Regions from separate parts of the Vreelandella janggokensis genome, predicted to be linked through region 1. Evidence: predicted binding sites of a transcription regulator. Region 1 holds the regulator's gene; each other region holds the start of a gene.

Region 1 (3,117 bases):
CTACACCGGCGACGTCGAAGTTCGCCAAGGCAACATGCTGATAAGAGGCGACGAAGTGGAAATCCAGCGAAATGAGGAAGGCGAGCTCTCGCGGGCCACGGCGCTGGGCGAACGGGCCTATTTGCGGCGGCAACCCGAAGACCAGGATGGCCCGATGGAAGGCTGGGGTCGAAGGGTGATCTACCATGTCGCCGAGCGACGCGTCGAGTTGATTGACCAGGCGGAAATCATCCAGCAAGGCGACCGCTTCACCGGGGGGCGGCTGGAATACTTTATCGACCGCGAGTTCGTCAAGGCGCGCTCCGACGTCGACAATCAAGAGTCGCAGCGCATCCGCATGACGCTGCAACCCGAGGGATAAGGAGAGCCTGATGGCAGTTGCCGACAACAGCGCAACACAAACGCTATACGCCCGCCATTTGGCGAAAAGCTACAAGCGCCGACGCGTCGTAAAAGACATCAACCTGGATATCTCACAAGGCAGCATCGTCGGTTTGCTCGGCCCCAACGGCGCCGGTAAAACCACTTCATTCTACATGATTGTCGGCCTGGTCAAGGCAGATGCAGGCAGCGTCGGGATTGATAGCCTGGACCTTTCCCGAGCACCCATGCACGAGCGTGCCAAGGCAGGCATTGGCTATTTGCCCCAGGAGGCGTCGATCTTTCGCAAACTCTCCGTCGCCGACAACATCATGGCCATTTTACAAACCCGTCACGACCTGGATCGAGCCGGACGCGAAGCACGCCTGGAAACACTCCTGGAAGAGTTCCATATTACCCACATCCGCGACAATATGGGCATGAGCCTTTCCGGAGGCGAACGGCGCCGCGTCGAGATCGCCCGGTCCCTCGCGACAGAGCCTGCGTTCATCCTGCTTGATGAGCCTTTTGCAGGTGTAGACCCCATCTCCGTGGGCGATATCAAGTCGATCATCCGCGCCTTGAAGGAGCGAGGTATTGGCGTATTGATTACCGATCATAACGTGCGTGAAACGCTGGATATTTGCGATGTGGCGTATATCGTCGGCGACGGGCATATTATCGCCAGCGGTTCGCCGGCCGCCATTCTTGACAATCAGGAGGTGCGTGACGTTTACCTAGGTGCTGATTTCCGTCTCTAAAGCCATCAATGGCATATTTATTGCCGATGGCATACTTATTGCACTTGCACCCAAACACAACTCGCACTAGGGTGGATGCTTTCCGATAAACGAGTGGTTCTCAGATGGTCATGAAAGCTTCTCTTCAACTGCGGATCGGCACTCAGCTCACCATGACACCCCAGCTGCAGCAGGCAATTGCCCTGCTACAGCTATCAACGCTCGATTTACGCCAAGAAATCCAGCAAGCGCTTGACGCCAACCCCATGCTCGAGCAGGAAGATGAGTTCAGCGAAAGCGAGCAAGCTGACAGCGAGCCGGAAGCAAGCGAGTGGGCAGATAGCATTCCCAAGGAGCTATCCGTCGATAGCGACTGGTCAGATACCTATCAGGATACGATGGGCAGTGGCAGCACAAGTAGCGAGGGGCCTGACTTCGAGCGCCAGGCCACCGGGCAAACGCTGCATGGCCACCTCCTCTGGCAACTCGCCATGACCGATTTGAGCCAACGTGAACAGTTGGTGGCCGAGAGCCTGATTGACGCACTGGATGCTAACGGCTATCTCACCCAGCCCCTTGCCGATATCCGCGAAGGACTGCGAGACCAGGGCGTGGAAGGCCTCAGCCAGCGCGAGGTTGAAACCATTCTACTGCGACTGCAACAGTTCGAGCCCACCGGCATCTTCGCCCGCGATCTTCGCGAATGCCTGATGCTTCAGCTCGCCGCACTACCCGGTGACACACCGCTGCTGATTCCTGCGCGGCGTCTGGTTCGCCAGTTCCTTGAAGCGCTGGGTAAAAATGATCAGCGCCTCCTCAAGCGAAGACTCGGCCTGGACGATGTGCAACTCGATGACGTCATCCAACTGATCAGAAGCCTGGACCCGCGCCCCGGCAGCGTTTACAGCGCCACTGACGATAGCTACGTGATTCCCGACCTGGTGGTTCGCCACGATAACGAAGGCTGGCACCTCGAACTCAACCCAGAGGCCTTACCCAAGCTCAGGATTCAACCCGACTACGCTAGCCTGATCAAGCGCGCCGACAAGAGTCATGATAACCAGTTCCTCAAGGATCACTTGCAGGAAGCCCGCTGGCTGATCAAAAGCCTCTCCAGCCGCAACGACACCCTGTTACGCGTCGGCCGCGAAATCATCACTCGCCAGATCGGCTTTCTCGAACACGGCGAAGAGGCCATGAAACCGCTTATACTGGCCGATATTGCCGATGCGGTAGAGATGCATGAGTCGACCATCTCTCGCGTCACCACCCAGAAGTTCATCCATACACCGCGGGGAATTTTCGAGCTTAAATACTTCTTTTCCAGCCAGATCAGTGGCCAGGACGGCGACAGCCACTCCAGCACGGCCATACGCGCTCGACTCAAAAAACTGATTCAGGAAGAACCCCCCGGCAAACCTTTGTCAGATAGCCGTCTGGTCACCCTGCTGGAGGAAGCCGGCATCCACGTAGCACGTCGCACGGTTGCCAAATACCGCGAAGGCATGGGCATCCCTTCGTCCAGCGAACGGCGTCGCTTACGTTAAGCAAACGGAAACTCAACACAAGGGCTTTGCTTAACGCCAAAAAGGGTTACAATCGAAGGACAGTCCGACGGATAAGGAGTACGTCAATGCAAGTCAATATCACCGGTCATCATGTAGATCTGACTGACGCCTTGCGTGACTATGTCAACGAAAAGCTGGAACGCGTTGAGCGCCATTACGACAACATCACCACCGTGCAGGTAACGCTCTCGGTCGAAAAAGAGCGTCAACAGGCCGCCTGCACACTCCACGCGGCAGGAGCTGACTTGCATGCCGAGGCCCTCGATAATGACATGTACGCCGCCATCGACGCCCTGGCGGACAAGATTGATCGACAGCTCGTTAAGCATAAGGAAAAAGCACAAGCCCGCGCCCAGGGCGCAGGTGTGCGTTAATTCAATGACGTTGGCCACAATCCTCCCCCCGGAACGCGTTCTCTACGATGTGCCCGGGGGCAGCAAAAAACGGGT
Region 2 (3,117 bases), on a different contig from region 1:
TCTGGAGAAATCAATGCGCAAAGGTTACTGGATAGCCAATGTCACTGTCCTTGATGCAAGACGTTATGCTGAGTATCAGGCCTTAGCACCTTCAGCACTTGCGCAATACGGTGCCAACTTCCTGGCCCGGGGCAGCGAACGAGTCACTTTGGAAGGGAATACTTCTCATACCCGCAGTGTGATCATGGAATTTCCCAGTTACGAGCAGGCCCTAGCCTGCTATCACTCTGAAGAATATCAACGCGCCAAAGCAGCACGCGAGGGTGCTGCTGATGTAGATGTCGTCATTTTGGAGGGCTTATAATAGTTAGTTTCATATATCGATAAGCTCTTCATTCATTCGCGCAAAAAGAAACCAAGAACTCACAGCGCTTTACCAAGAGTTCTTGGTGTTATTTAACACATTAGCGCAAAGCTGGTTTTTTCTCGGATAACCTATTCTTAGCAGGCTTATCCCGCTTATCCTCCGCGCCCGTTTCCTGAGTATTGGAAGAAGCAAATTCGGGATAGGCAGACATACCGCATTCGTGAATATCCATTCCTTCGAACTCTTCTTGTTCGCTGACGCGAAGACCCATCGTCATACGGATAATCCACAAAACGAGCAAACTAGCCCCAAACATCCAGGCAAAGACAACAGCGGCGCCGATCAGTTGGGTCATGAAAGCCGCCTCTGGATTCGTAAGGACGACGGCCAGTATCCCCCAAACGCCAGCACTTCCGTGTACTGAAATGGCGCCGACGGGGTCGTCGATTTTCAACCGATCAAGCCCCAATACAGAGAACACCACCGCAACACCACCAATAGCACCAATCACTACTGCCATTCCTGGGTTGGGCAAGAGTGGCTCCGCGGTAATCGATACCAGTCCGGCTAGCGCGCCGTTTATCACCATGGTCATATCCGCTTTACCAAATATCAAACGGTAGAGCAGCGCGGCCGCTACCATGCCTGATGCTGCGGCCGTATTGGTGTTGACGAAGATACGGGCGACCGCATTGGCATCATCTACGCTGGCAATTTTCAGCATTGAACCGCCATTGAACCCAAACCAGCCCATCCACAAAATGAACATGCCCAGCATGGCAATGGGTAGGTTGGCTCCCGGAATAGCCCTGACTTCGCCATTGGGGCCAAACCGCCCCTTGCGCGGGCCGACCAGCAAGACAGCAGCCAGCGCGGCAGAGGCGCCCGCCATGTGCACAACGACAGACCCGGCAAAATCCTGGAAGCCCATCTCATCAAGGAAGCCACCGCCCCACTTCCAAAAGCCATTCACCGGGTAAATCACCCCCACCATGAACACGGCAAAAATCAAAAACGGCCACAGTTTCATACGTTCAGCAATCGCCCCAGAAACAATTGACATGGTGGCTGCCGCAAACACTGCCTGGAAAATAAAGTCGGCCATGGAAGAGTAATAAGGCGCCCCCTCCCCAGCGGAAATATCCGACAAGCTATGATCACTGCCCAACATGAAATCCAGGCCAGGGATCACGCTACTGATCGGGTTAGCGGGATACATCACGTTATAGCCCACTATCAGAAAGACGATACAGGCCACCGAATACAACATCGCATTCTTGGTGAGTATTTCGACGGTGTTCTTCGACCTGACGAGCCCTGACTCCAACATGGCAAAGCCGCAGGCCATAAACATGACAAACACCGTACAGACTAGAAAATAGAAAGTATCCAGCGCATAACTAAGTTCTAAACTTAATTCATTCATTTTATTCCCCTTAAACAATCATTAACGTTGTAAGTTGAAATGGTCGGGCATAATCACTTACCCCCTTTTCTGCTAAGCGAAGCGCTTGTAAAAGCAGCAATCACGCCAGTGCTCTTTCAGCTCTTTTACTAAAAAGTATTTAAAGAAGCATTATTCATGCCAAGAAACAAAACGCTTGATTGCCAAACACGTAGAAGCCACGCATGATAACCACGAGCCGTTTTAGTGATTTTTAGGTTTTAAACAGCACCTTTTGGTGCAAAATCACATTAAAAAGCCCTCACCCGTAACAGGTGAAGGCTACATGCTATATAACGGTGCCTTGTCCTTGAACGCGCATGGCTTAGAATTGTTGCCCTGGAATCCAGTTGGTACCGGCAAGCGGAACCCTGGCCATCGCTGCGGCTTCGATATTTAAAGCGACCAAATCTTCCGGTTCCAGGTTATGGAGATGAGATTTTCCACAGGCTCTTGCTAGTGTCTGCGCCTCTAGCGTTATTACTCGCAGATAGTTAGCTAACCGCTTACCGGCAGCCACCGGATCCAGACGCTTGCTCAGTTCGGGATCCTGGGTGGAAATACCCGCTGGGCATTTGCCTTCCTGGAAGTCATCATAGTAGCCCGCTGCAGACCCGAGCTTCTGGTACTCTTCTTCGTAGCGCGGGTGATTATCGCCAAGCGCGATCAATGCCGCGGTACCGATTGCCACAGCGTCAGCCCCCAGGGCAATGGCTTTGGCAACGTCAGCACCGTTACGTATCCCACCTGAAACGATCAACTGCACTTCACGATGAACCCCCATTTCCTGCAGCGCCTGGGCGGCTTGCGGAATGGCAGCCATGGTGGGAATGCCTACATGTTCAATAAACACATCCTGGGTTGCCGCCGTTCCGCCCTGCATACCGTCGAGCACCACCACATCGGCGCCCGCTTTGACGGCGAGCTTGACGTCATAGTAGGTACGAGTGGCACCCACTTTAATATAGATAGGCACCTGCCAATCGGTGATCTCACGCAGCTCAGCGATCTTAATGGCTAGGTCGTCCGGGCCGGTCCAATCAGGGTGACGGCAAGCGCTACGCTGGTCGATACCCATGGGCAGGTTGCGCATCTGTGCGACGCGATCCGAGATTTTCTGCCCCAACAACATGCCACCGCCACCCGGCTTGGCGCCTTGGCCCAGCACGATCTCAATGGCATCGGCTTTGCGCAGGTCATCAGGGTTCATACCGTAACGCGACGGCAGATACTGATAAACCAGTTTAGTGGACTGGCCACGCTCTTCGGCAGTCATGCCTCCATCGCCAGTGGTCGTTGACGTGCCCACCTCTGATGCGCCGCGCCCCAGGGCTTCTTTTGCCTGTGCTGATAAGGCCCCGAAACT
Region 3 (3,117 bases), on a different contig from region 1:
CGCGATGCAGCCCCAGCTCATCGAAGGTGGCAACGGCCTGGTCTATCCCCATTGGTGTCATGGAGGTAGACGATGTGGAGGACTCGGGCAGTTGCGCCTGCTCTAGCGACCAGGTGGTCGAGCTCTGGTCACTCAGACGGGTGTCTGACATGGGGACTTCCACGCGCACGCCCGACGGGTAGCCAAAGTTATTGCCGTTGGCCCACTGGTTGACCTGCGCACCCCAGACGCCCGACCACGGCATGCCAGTGATGGCGAGAAACACAATAAAGGCACCGACAAAAAGGCCGGTAACAGCATGGGTATCGCGCCAGAACGTCCGGCTTTTGGGTTTGCCGCGCACGCTGACGACACCCCCAGCGCCTTTACGGCGTGGCCACCATAGGTAAAGGCCGGTAAGCACCAGCAAGATTGACCAGCCGCCGGCGATTTCAATCAGTTTGCGTGCAGTGGGTCCAAAGTATTTCAAACTGTGCAGGTAACGAACGGTCCACATCACCGTGCCACGGTCATCCAGCGCTCCCAGCACATTCGTGGTATACGGGTTGACGTAAACCGCCAAACGCTCGCCTCCCGCCGTTTTGACAGTGATCTCCGCCGAGCTTTCCGGGGTAGCGGGGTCAGTGAATTTGACGGCTGTACCGGGGTGAGCCGTCAGGGCCGCGCTGATCAGCGAAGAGGGCGGTTGCGTCGCCTCTTGAACGGCCACGCGCTTCATATCGGCGTGTATCAGCGCGTCCAACTCGTCTTTGAAAAGGTACAGCCCACCCGTCATCGCCAGGGTGATCATAAACGGCAGTACCAACAGGCCTGCATAGAAGTGCCAACGCCAAACGGCGCGATAGAGGTCAGAGGCATGACGCTTGCCTGCCTGCTGAGAGGTTGTCGGCATACTCAAACTCCTCGCCACCGAGCCATGGGTGCTTGGCGGATAGTTTTGAAAAACGGCCGCTGAACAAGGCGATCGTGAGGAGAACCGTGTTGGCGGTAACTGAGTAATGGGTTATGTGAGGAGCGATACCAGGCGGTATTTGCTGAACGACGTAGCTGCACGGAGGGTTACCTGAAAAGCACAGTGTAAAAGCTGTGGGTAGGGCAAAGGTTAGATGGTAGCGGAAAGTGGTTGCATGCACAGCCCTGAAAACGCGGTCATTTGTCACATTGTTATCGCAGGCAAGCGGCTTGGGTCGCGTCGCGGCAAGAGATAAGGCGCATTTTGCACCTTATTTGTGCGCGAAGGGATCCGGTGTTTCTTTTGGGTGCATTTTTATGACGGGATTTCGACCACCACGTTGCGATGGTAGCCACTCGCTGGGCTAGTCAGTCGGTTTTCACCATTTTGGCGCATTCTTTGCATTGGAAAGTCAGTCATGCGCCAACAAGGAAGCGAAAACGCCTCATGCTGCTGAGTGAACCTGCAAGATTGGATGACACCTCCGGACACCGCTTTGATGCACAACGCCACTGGGCGGCATCGCTGGCGCTGCGCTTTGCCCATCGCCAAGGAGTCACCCGTATGGTGCAGTCGCGCCACTCGGGGCCATTACGGGTACAGCGGCCTTTTTACCCGGAAGGCCGGGGTGAGGCCTGTCACGTTTATCTGCTGCACCCGCCGGGTGGGTTGGTGAGCGGTGATGCGTTGACCATCCAGGCACATGTGGAAAACGGCACTCACGCGCTGCTGACGACACCCGCCGCCAACAAGCTCTATAAAGCTGACAGCCAAGGCGTCGCCTGGACCCAGCACACCTGTCTAAGCGTTGACGACGGCGCGACCCTTGAATGGCTGCCCCAGGAAACCATTGCCTTTGACGGCTCCAGAGGCGAGCAGTATACGCAGATTGACCTTCACGGCAGTGCCCGCTGCCTGGGCTGGGAAATGATGGCGCTGGGCCGCCCGGCGAGCGAGCTGCCCTATGTGTCGGGACGCATTGAGCAGCACTTTCGTTTGACCTTGGACGGCAAGCCGCTGTGGCTGGAGCGCCAGCCCCTCGACCCTTTGCACCCGCGCTTTACCGGGCGCTGGGGGCAAGGGGGCGCGACGGTACAGGCGACGCTCTGGGCAGTGGGCATAGCCGATGTGGCGGGGGCTATCGAGGCCCTGCGCGAAGCGCTGCCTGACAACCCCCGCTGGGCCGTTACCGTGCGCCACGGCGTATTGTTGCTGCGCTATCTGGGCAACGCCCGCAATGAAGCCTGGGCGCTGTGCGAGCAGGCCTGGCATCTACTGCGCCCCCTTTGGATCGAGCGTGAAGCGCACACACCGAGAATTTGGCTAACCTAATAACTCGCTAACGGAGACGCCCTATGGAATTAACCCCGAGAGACAAAGACAAGCTATTACTGTTTTCAGCCGCCCAGCTTGCCGAGCGCCGTCGCGCACGCGGCCTGAAACTCAACTACCCCGAAGCGGTCGCGCTGATCAGCTTTGAAATCATGGAAGGCGCCCGTGACGGTCGCAGCGTGGCCGACCTGATGAGCTACGGCCGCGAGATATTAAGCCGCGACGACGTGATGGAAGGGGTGGCCGAGATGGTCGACGAGGTGCAGGTGGAAGCCACTTTCCCCGACGGCACCAAACTCGTGACCGTCCACACCCCGATCAACTAGCTATCAGCACTCAGGAGGCTGCCATGATTCCCGGCCCAATGATTCCAGGACAGTATCAGTTAAAAGACGGCGATATCGAGCTGTGCGCGGGCCGCGAGCGTATCAGCGTCGAGGTGGCCAATACCGGTGACCGGCCGATTCAGGTGGGGTCGCACTATCATTTTGCCGAGGCCAACCCGGCGCTGGTGTTTGACCGTGACAAGTCACGTGGCTATCGCCTGGACGTCGCGGCGGGCACGGCAATTCGCTTCGAGCCCGGCCAGACCCGCGAAGTTACCTTGATCCCGTATGTCGGTAAGCGGGAAATTTATGGCTTCCGCGGCGATGTGATGGGTGCGCTTGATGGAGGTAAGCAATGAAACCGGACAACAAGATCAGTCGGCAGGCCTACGCCGATATGTACGGCCCCACGGTGGGTGACCGTGTGCGGCTGGGCGACACCGAACTGTGGATTGAAGTCGAAAAGGACGCTACCCACTACGGCGACGAAGTGAAATTCGGCGGCGG
Region 4 (3,117 bases), 350 kb from region 1:
GCACCTTCGCTTACCTGAATTTCCAGGTAGCGGATTTCCTGAGTGGCGGAGCGCAGTTTAATCTCGTGACGCTCACCCGGTGCCAGGTTTCGGCTATCCAGTAAGCGGCTGACGGGGGTATCTATCATTTGCTCGGCTTGAACGCCGAACAGCTGTTCGGCTCCGGGGTTAAGGCTGGTTAGCAGCCCATTGGCTTGCCAGGTAAGCACGCCGTCGCGCAGGTTGTGCAGCATCACACGGGTATGCCCGATAGCGCTTTCCAGTGCCGCGGCGACGCGGTTGTAGCCTGCCGCTATTTCGCCAACTTCAGAAAAAGGATCTGCCTCGATGCGCTGGCGCATGTCGCCCTGCTGCTCATGACGGCGCATGTGTTCCAGTAATTGAGTCAGTTCGTTATGGGTACCGTGCTCGGCGAGGTTGAGGCCCATTTTTTCATCTTCAGCGCTAACGCGAAGTGGAAAATAGCGCCCCGAGATACGAAACAGCAGCCACGCAATACCAAAGCTCCAGAGTCCGCAGACAACGACGCCCAGCAATTGAACGCCTGCCTGCTCCAAGGTGCTCAGTCCCGTGGCCAGTGCCTTGGGGTTGGCTATCCAGGGCAGAGCGAGCGTGCCCCAAATGCCGGGAATCAAATGCGCCGGAATAGCGCCTACGGCATCATCGATGCGGTGGTTGAGTAGCCATTCACTGGTGACCACCATCAGAACGCCGCTGACAGCCCCGAGCCCCAGTGCTGCCGACATCGAAATCGCATGGGCGCCTGCGGTAACAGCGACCAGCCCGGCAATGGCGCCGTTGATGGCATACATGACGTCAGCATAGCGGCGGCTTCGCCAGCCCATCAGCATGGCGGATAAAATGCCACCGGCGGCGCCCAGGACGGTATTGGCAAGAATGCCAGGTACCTGATTGTTAACAGCCAGCGTGCTGCCGCCGTTGAAGCCAAACCAGCCGAGTATCATGAACAATGCCCCTAACATGGCAAGGGGAAGGTTGCCTGCCGGGAAGGCGGTGGGAGGTTGGTTTTGGTTGAAGCGTCCCTGGCGAGGGCCGATGGCGAGGACGGCTGCAAGCGCGACCCAGCCCCCCACGCTGTGAACGACGGTTGAGCCGGCAAAATCGACAAAACCCAGCGAGGCGAGCCAGCCGCTTTCGCCTCCCAATAGACCGCCCCATGCCCAGTGTCCAAATACGGGGTAGATGAGTAGCGCTATCCAGAGGGCGGTCCATAGGTAGGCAAAAAATGGCATTCTTTCGGCGACGGCACCCGCCACAATGGTTGCAGCGGTAGCACAGAACATGGCTTGAAAGATAAACAACGTGATTACCCAACTCGATACGGAGTTGAGCTGCCACCCGAACAGGCTTGTGCCCAACCAGCCGCCTTCCGAAACGCCGAACATCAACCCGAAGCCCACTAGCCAGAAGATGCTCAATGCGATGGCAAAATCCGCAATATTCTTCATTGCGACATTGATGGCGTTTTTGCTGCGGGTTGTGCCGGCTTCCAGGCATAAAAACCCCGCCTGCATGACAAATACCAGCGCGGCTGCCCATAATACCCACAGCGTATCGAGCAGTTCGGTGTCGACAATGGGTGAGAGCGGCATGGCGGTGTCCTTGGTATTTTTGGTGCGTGGCACGCACCTTTTCGGTGCATGGCGCTATGCAAAGGTTGTTAAGACAGTGCTGAATTAATGTTCTTTGCCCTGATGATGATTCACCCGGTAATAAGGCCAAGCAATTGCTGTGCCGCAATGTCGGGCGCTGTCGATTTTTGTGCTTAAGGCGATATTAATTTCTGATTTATCTATTAAAAACAGTTTTTTGGACTGTATTAATGGTTCTTTATCAGTGCTATTTTTTAGATAAATAGGCGTGCGGTGTAACGAGCCCGCGTGTCGTGTAATTTGCAGATCGGAGGGTGTTTCAATGTCGCGTCATGCAGTGGTGTTAGGGGCAGGTATGGTAGGTGTCAGCATTGCATGGCAACTGCAGCAGCGGGGTATTCAGGTCACCCTGATGGACCGGCGCCAGCCAGGCCGGGAAACATCCTTTGGCAATGCCGGTATTATCCAACGTGAAGCGGTAAAACCGTATCCCTTTCCTCGCGATTTGAAAACTATCCTGAGCGTATTGCCCAATCGGCGCGTGGATATTCGCTATCGTACCGGCGGGATGCTGGAGGCGGCATCGCCGTTATTGAGCTATTGGCATCATTCTTCGCCGCGTCGCTACCGGCAGATCGTGCCGGAATATGCCTCCTTGATTCAGCTGTGTCTTAAAACCCATGAGCCGATGATTGAGGCCGCGGGGGTCGAGGACTTGGTGCGTCGTCAAGGTTGGCTGGAGATATATAGAACCCCGGAGAAGCTGGCCGCGCGCGCAAAAGAGGCCGAAGAAATGCGGGACCTCTACGATGTGCAATTTCAAGTGTTGGATCGACAGGCATTGCGAGACAAGCAGCCCGACCTTGGCGATGACATCATTGGGGCCATTCATTGGCTTGATTCCTGGACAGTCGCCGACCCAGGCGCGCTGGTGGCTGCCTACGCGGCGTCATTTGTCGCCAATGGCGGACGCGTTGTGCAAAGTGATGTTCAGTCGGTCACCCAGCGTGAAACCCAGTGGCGTGTGACGACCAGCGATGGAGAAGTGGTGGCAGATGATGTCGTAATGGCACTGGGACCCTGGTCAGGCGAGTGGCTCAAAGGGCTGGGCTACCGCTTCCCGACCTTCGTCAAACGGGGCTATCACATGCATTATGCCACTCAAGCACCGGCTCGGTTGCAGTACTGGTTGATGGATGCCGAGGTGGGCTACTTGCTGGCGCCCATGAATGCAGGCATCCGTCTGACCACTGGTGCCGAGCTGGACCGCCTTGAGTCACCGGCTCATGAAGGCCAGCTAAGCGCGGCGGAAAGCGCTGCACGACGTATTTTTCCGCTGGGTGAACGTCTTGATGAAGCCGCCTGGAAGGGCGCACGCCCGTGTCTTCCGGATATGAAGCCGGTGATTGGCCCTGCGCCCCGTCATAAAGGCCTCTGGTTGGCCTTCGGGCATGGCCATCAAGGGTTTACCCTGGGGCCGGCGACGGGCTACCTGCTGGCGGAC

What was found. The regulator sigma-54, encoded in region 1, starts transcription at its own class of promoters, with help from an activator protein. The targets are predictions, from matches to a motif close to TGGCACNNNNNTTGCTNT.
Region 2: QC816_RS08900 (ammonium transporter) is a predicted target of sigma-54. The motif match lies at 1,878-1,895, and genes of this name have one in related genera.
Region 3: QC816_RS08125 (urease accessory protein UreD) is a predicted target of sigma-54. The motif match lies at 1,341-1,358, and genes of this name have one in related genera.
Region 4: amt (ammonium transporter) is a predicted target of sigma-54. The motif match lies at 1,741-1,758, and genes of this name have one in related genera.

What each region holds. Positions count from the first base shown of each region.
Region 1 covers NZ_JARWAJ010000001.1:949,722-952,838, reverse strand. Annotated here, with positions in the region: gene lptA (lipopolysaccharide transport periplasmic protein LptA) at 1-361, shown strand, start outside; gene lptB (LPS export ABC transporter ATP-binding protein) at 372-1,121, shown strand; gene QC816_RS04290 (RNA polymerase factor sigma-54) at 1,226-2,647, shown strand; gene hpf (ribosome hibernation-promoting factor, HPF/YfiA family) at 2,734-3,042, shown strand; gene QC816_RS04280 (PTS sugar transporter subunit IIA) at 3,047-3,117, shown strand, end outside.
Region 2 covers NZ_JARWAJ010000002.1:462,615-465,731, reverse strand. Annotated here, with positions in the region: gene QC816_RS08905 (DUF1330 domain-containing protein) at 14-304, shown strand; gene QC816_RS08900 (ammonium transporter) at 405-1,733, opposite strand; gene QC816_RS08895 (FMN-binding glutamate synthase family protein) at 2,077-3,117, opposite strand, start outside.
Region 3 covers NZ_JARWAJ010000002.1:291,753-294,869, forward strand. Annotated here, with positions in the region: gene QC816_RS08120 (PepSY-associated TM helix domain-containing protein) at 1-892, opposite strand, end outside; gene QC816_RS08125 (urease accessory protein UreD) at 1,400-2,284, shown strand; gene QC816_RS08130 (urease subunit gamma) at 2,308-2,610, shown strand; gene QC816_RS08135 (urease subunit beta) at 2,649-2,969, shown strand; gene ureC (urease subunit alpha) at 2,966-3,117, shown strand, end outside.
Region 4 covers NZ_JARWAJ010000001.1:1,297,323-1,300,439, forward strand. Annotated here, with positions in the region: gene amt (ammonium transporter) at 1-1,613, opposite strand, end outside; gene QC816_RS05925 (NAD(P)/FAD-dependent oxidoreductase) at 1,936-3,117, shown strand, end outside.